DNA from 2 places in the Exiguobacterium sp. s50 genome. Region 1 is predicted to be linked to the other one. Evidence: riboswitches for the same ligand, from Rfam matches in the RefSeq annotation. Region 1 holds a riboswitch; the other holds the start of a gene.
The links. Region 1 has a riboswitch for S-adenosylmethionine ahead of KNP68_RS03180 (2,3-diketo-5-methylthiopentyl-1-phosphate enolase). Riboswitches for the same ligand answer to the same signal wherever they lie in the genome.
Positions count from the first base shown of each region.

Region 2: linked by a shared signal. The riboswitch ahead of KNP68_RS08470 (Na+/H+ antiporter NhaC family protein) and the one ahead of KNP68_RS03180 (2,3-diketo-5-methylthiopentyl-1-phosphate enolase) in region 1 are both predicted to bind S-adenosylmethionine.

Region 1 is NZ_JACSLP010000002.1:156,691-159,882, forward strand. It holds gene KNP68_RS03175 (2-hydroxy-3-keto-5-methylthiopentenyl-1-phosphate phosphatase) at 1-552, opposite strand, end outside; gene KNP68_RS03180 (2,3-diketo-5-methylthiopentyl-1-phosphate enolase) at 549-1,706, opposite strand; SAM riboswitch class I at 1,776-1,877, opposite strand; SAM riboswitch class I at 2,083-2,185, shown strand; gene mtnK (S-methyl-5-thioribose kinase) at 2,267-3,192, shown strand, end outside.
Region 2 is NZ_JACSLP010000005.1:43,363-46,554, forward strand. It holds gene KNP68_RS08465 (GGDEF domain-containing protein) at 45-1,724, shown strand; SAM riboswitch class I at 1,821-1,916, shown strand; gene KNP68_RS08470 (Na+/H+ antiporter NhaC family protein) at 1,969-3,192, shown strand, end outside.

The DNA of each region.
Region 1 (3,192 bases):
TCGGGCGTAGACGAAGTCGGCACGCTTCGCGACCTCGAAGTCGGTCACTGAGTCGCCGATGACGATCAAGCGGTCGGCGGGATTGACGATGCGACGAGCGAGCGTCGGCTTGCAACAGCCGCAATCGTTCGTACATTGTTCATCGCAAGCGTGTGGCCAAGCGACGGTTACCGTCTCAGCGGAGAAGTCGGCGACGTTGCAGTAGATATGCTCGGGGGCGACATGCCCGTCCAAGACCGGCTGCACGAAGAAGTCCATCCCGCCGCTGACGACGTCAAACTTCCAGCCATGGGCCCGAACTTCTTCTAAAAATGCCGGGAACCCTTGGCGGAGCGTGATGCGCTCCAACAAATAATCACGGTAGGCCGGGGCATCTGCGCTCGGCAACAGTTGAAACAGTTGACCGACACCGGAGCGAATCGAAATCCGTTGCTCGAGGACCGCATCTTTCAACTCGACCCAAGCCGGCGGGGCGAACGCCTTCATCAACGCGATAATATTGTCTTCCGCCGTGATCGTCCCGTCGAAGTCGCAGAGGATATGGACCGTCATCGTGACGCCCACGCCTTCAACGCGGTATCGAGCTCGTCCGTCTGTCCTTCGGTTTGGCCGAGAACGTGAGCGATCGCTTGTCGGAAAGCACGAGCCCCGGCGGCTGCGCCGTCCGGGTGTCCGTGAATGCCACCGCCGGCGTTGATGACGACATCCGTCCCGAAATCACGAATGATATCGGCGACGAGTCCTGGATGAATCCCGGCTGACGGGACCGGTAAAATCGGTTTCGACCAATGCGGTTCGGCGCTCTGGTCACGAATCGTGAACGCCTCGTCACGCGGTGTCGCGAGGGAGCCGTACGGAGACGGGAAGAGCGTTAAATCGGCCCCGGCGAGGCGTGGGAGTTTACCGAGTAAGAGCGAATGACTGATTGATCCGGTCAAGGCGCCGGCAAAGGCCGGATGTGCCAAGATGGGGACGTGGATATCCGGATCGTTCGCGAGTTCGCGCAGTGCGTCGAGACCGTACGTATAGACGTTGAACAGGAGCGCTGTCGCACCTGCCTCGATAAGACGGAGCGCCTGGTCACGTAGACCGAACACGGGGCCGCTCAGCGTGATGGCATAGAGGACACGTTTCCCGGTCGCCTCGAAGTGGGCTTGAATGACGTCCGCTCCGATCCGGGCCCGTTCGAGCGATGGGGTGAGCGGGTTGTCGTATAAAATCTCGTCGTCTTTGACGATATCGATGCCTCCGGCGAACTGATCGCGGAGTTGCTGCTCGAGAAACGCGAGGTCACGGCCGATGACACCTTTGAAGATGCTCATGACGAGCGGGCGATCATGAACACCGAGTAACTCGCGAATTCCAGTGACCCCGAACTTGGCGCCTTTGAAATGAGGGGCGAGCGTCTCGGGCAACGTCAAATCGATTAACCGAATCGAATCGTCGAGGGACAGTTTCCCGAACGTCGTCGTCAAGATGGATGAAAAGTCAGGGCTGACATTATGTAACGGGTAGCGGATTGTGAAGCGGCTCGTCGTATCCGTATGTGTGGTCGACACGACCTCACCGCGATACGCCTGTAACTGCTCTTGCTCTAAGTGAGGCAGCTCCGTCCAAGTACCGACCGTCAGCTCGAGGGCGATTTTGTCGGCGACGGTCGCGACCGCGTCCGTTCGTTTGATTTCATATGTGGCAGTGATACTCATATGGTTCCTCCTTCCAGGCAAACAAAAAATGACCCCATGCCGAGGCAAGAGGTCATCATAAAAAATGAACTCTTATCTCTCAGCTTTCGCTGCAAGAATTAGCACCGTGCCATCTCTGGTCGGTTGCTGCGACATCATCGGGCTCGTCCCTCCGTCTGCTCTTGATAAGAATGTGATTTGAAGTTGTGAAATTTAATTGAATTTTTGCACAGAATCATCACGTCGTCAATTCCTTTTTTTCAAAAAAAAATATTTTGGGAAGTTGTTTCCATATATGCACAAAAAAAGACGGAGTTGCGTCGAGAAAATGACGTTGACAATCGTGACGTCGAGTCCGTAATATTCATCACATAAGTTCACCGAATCGAATAACACACTCTTATCGCGAGTTGGCAGAGGGAATTGGCCCGATGACGCCGCAGCAACCGACCACTAGGCACGGTGCTACATCCACCAGACGAATGTCTGACAGATGAGAGGAACAACCATTTTGGCTGTGCCTCTTTCTCGCGGAGAAAGGGGCTTTTTTTGTGGGCAACGTACAGGAAGGGGAAAACATCATGTCATATCAACCATTTACAGAACAGACCGTCGTCGAGCACGTCCGTCAATTAGGATACTTGCAAGAAGGAATCGCCGAGTGCGAGGAGATCGGGGACGGCAACTTGAATCTCGTCTTTCGGATTCGCCAAGGCGAACAGCGCCTGATCGTCAAACAGGCGCTCCCATACGCCAAAGTCGTCGGTGAGAGCTGGCCGCTCACGCTCGAGCGGGCATGGATTGAACAGTTGGCACTCCGTGAGTTTGCGACTGTCGCGTCTCGGTTCGTCCCGGCTGTCCTTGGCAGCGACCGGACGCTCGCTTACACGATTATAGAAGATCTATCTGATTATGAGATTGTCCGCACCGGCTATTTGAATGGGGAGAGCTACCCGGAACTCGCCCGTCATGTCGGTGAATTTTTGGGCGAGACGCTGTTTGCGACGTCGGATTACGCAGCTGGACCGATCGCGAAGAAGCGGATTGAACGTAACTATTACAACCCGGAACTGTGTGACATCACCGAGAAGCTCATCTTCACCGATCCGTTCAAAGACGCGGAGTCGAACAACATCGAGACGGCGCTGCGAGCAGATGTCGAACGCCTTTGGCAAGACCAGGCGCTCAAGGTCGAGGTGACGAAATTGAAAGTCGGGTTTGTCACAAAACATGAGGCACTCCTGCATGGAGACTTACATACGGGTAGCATCTTCGCGACTCAACAAGAGACGAAAATCATCGATCCAGAGTTCGCATTTTACGGACCGTTCGGCTTCGACCTCGGCCAAATCATCGCCCATTTGACGCTGTCGACGTTCCATGACCCGCTCAAACGCTTCGAGCGTTTCACGGACGTCTTGACGGTGTGGGAGACGTTCGAGAAGACGTTTCGGGCCAATTTTGAGCGCGCCGTCGAGCCATTCAATACGGATGGTTTCGTCGACGA
Region 2 (3,192 bases), on a different contig from region 1:
CTCCTACCATACATAATTGAATTTTTCCCACATAGGAGGGAACCATGAACCATTTCCGCAAGATGTCCGTCCTTGGTTGGAGTATTTGGAGTATGCTATTCGGTTTGACGCTCATCTTGTTCGCTACAGGCGTATTGAACATGCCGGCCATCGAGCCGTTACCGTTCATCTTGATCGCGTTGCTCGTCATTATTTTTCAAATGGACTCCATTGAACGGAAAGGCGTCTACTTTACCTTTTCAGAAAGTATCGTCTTAATTATTTTTCTATTCTTTGATTTTGAGACAGCGCTGTTCGTCAATCAGATTGGACTACTCGTCTTCCAGTTCGTCAACTTGAAACCGCGCGTCGCGCTTCGACGGTTCCGTTTTACGTATCCGTGGAATGCCATCACGTCATTTTTGGAAATCGCCATCCCGGCCAGCGTCTACTTGGCACTTGGTGGTGTGACCGGTCTCGGATTCTATTCCCAAGAATCGTTCCTCCCGCTTGCCGGTTTGATTATTGCCATCATTTTGAACACGGTCGTCCAAAAGTATCAAGTCGGCTGGTGGTTCCGCGTCGACATCCCGGTCCGCGACTTTTTAAGCATCGCGTTTTACACGTATATCGTCAGTCTCGTCTTCATTTTGGCGGCCTCGCTCTTCCGGGAGACAAACTTGCTCGTCGTCAGCAGTATCGCCGCCGCACTCACGTTCTTTATTAAGCGACTCATCATTCAAAAAGGTCGACAAGACGCCTTCAAATCGTTGATTGAACAATATGATGAAGCAAAAGAAGCCGTATCGCTATCGCAAAGCGAGGCACAAGCCATCGAAGTGTTCCTCAGTCAATGTGAGCGACTCAACGAGTACGATGAAGGGTACGTCGAGTTCAAACTGTTTGATCGCACACTTTACTTTGATTTGAAGACGCGCCAGCCGATCGATCGCCATGTCGTCTTTGAATTACTCGATGCAACCTATCCGAACGAAGCCTCGGTCGAGTACGAGATGCGCTTCGAATGGGACGCCCCGCTGTCGAACGAATTTAATGAAGACTATCATAGCTTCATCTCGGTCCGTTCCGAGGAAATCGAAGGAATCCGCACGTGGATTGTGATGACGGGCGAGCACGTCTATGGCTATCCGCCCATCATTCAACGCGAGATTGTCAAACTGCTCAAGTCGTTCAATCGGACGATCAGTCGTTGTCATGAACGCGACCGCCTCTATACCGAGAGCCGGACGGACAGCTTGACGCTGCTTGCCAATGCACGGGCTTTTTATGAATACGGGATTCAACAGATCTCGGACGGCTCGATGTATCCGATTTCCGTCGCGATGCTCGATATCGACTTCTTCAAAAAAATCAACGACACGCACGGTCACCAAGTCGGAGACAGTGTGCTCCAAGAATTCGGTCGCCGCATTCGTCAAGTGCTCCGCACCGAAGACTTTGCCGCCCGTTACGGCGGTGAAGAGTTCATCTTGCTCTTAAACCGTTGTGATGTTGAGGCCGCCGTCGAGATTGCCGAGCGCATCCGTCAACAAATCGAGAACAAACCGTTCCACGTCGACGGAATCGATATACCCGTCACCGCTTCAATCGGTGTCGATACGATTCAGTCGTTCGGCGACAAACGTCTTGACGATACGATTCGTAACGCCGACCGCGCGCTCTACGTCGGCGGGAAATACGCCGGTCGCAACCGCGTCGCCCATTATAATTTCTTAACGACCTGACTCGCCCCCACGTTCATCGCGTGGGGGTTTGCTATTGACAAGCAGATTTGAAACAGGTACGTTAGGGAACGTGTCTTATAACTAAATATCACAACTTTTTTATCAAGAGAGACTGAGGGACTGGCCCGATGACGTCTCGGCAGCGGGTAACCTGTGCCAAATCCAGCGAGCGGTCTGCTCGAAAGATGAAAAAAGTGTTTCTTGTCGAGAGAGCCTTTTTTCAGAAGGCTCTCTTTTTATTTTTATGAATGAGGTGAATCGATTGGAACAACCAACAGCTAACAAATGGGCGCTCTTGCCCTTACTCGTCTTCCTCGTCTTCTTTATCGGGGCAGGCATCTACTATGACGACTTTTATAAATTCCCCGTCTTGATCGCGGCCTTGATTGCCGTCATCGTCGCGGCGATGATGACGAAAGGGAGCGTCACCCAGACGGTCGAACGCGTCGCCCAAGGTGCCGGGAACCCGAGCATCCTCATCATGGTGTTCATCTTCTTGCTCGCCGGTGCGTTTTCAAGCGTCGCCGAAGCAATCGGTGCGATTGACGCGACCGTCAATGCGGCATTGACGTTACTACCGCCCTCGCTCCTATTGAGCGGCCTATTCGTCATCGCAGCCTTCATCTCGATGGCGATGGGTACGTCGACCGGGACGATCGCCGCACTGGCGCCGATCGCTCTCGGCATCCATGAGGAGAGCGGCGTCAATATCGCTATCGCGGCGGCCGCCGTCGTCGGGGGTGCCATGTTCGGGGATAACTTGTCGTTTATTTCGGACACGACGATTGCAGCCGTCCGCACCCAGCGGACGAACATGCGCGACAAGTTCCGGACCAACTTTTGGATCGTCTTGCCGGCAGCCGTCATCACAACGATTTTACTCGCTGCCCTATCGAGCGGAGAATCGACCATCGAGCCGGCGGCGTTTGAATGGTATAAGTTGATTCCGTATCTAGCGGTTATCGTGCTCGCTTTGACGGGAATGAACGTCATCCTTGTCTTGCTCGGCGGCATCGCCCTGACCGGCATCATCGGTCTATTGGATGGCAGTCTAGCCGTCACCACGTACGTCACCGCCATGGCGGACGGCATGATGGGCATGGCCGAGATTTCACTCCTGACATTGCTCATGGGTGGGCTCGTCGGACTCATCTCGCACAACGGCGGACTCACGTACTTGCGTGACGCGCTCACGTCCCGAATTAAAAGACGGGCCGGCGCGGAGTGGAGCATCGCCGGGCTCGTCAGTGCGACAAACGTCGCGACGGCGAACAACACGATTTCGATTCTCGTGGCTGGTCCGCTCGCCGCGAACATCGCCGACGATTATGACATCGAACGTAAAAAGTCTGCGAGTGTACTCGATATCTTCTCGTGCGGGGTCCAAGGTCTGCTGCCTTACGGGGCACAGCTTCTCATTGCGGCCGAACTGACGAACACGGCATCACCGGCGCTCGTGCCGTATATG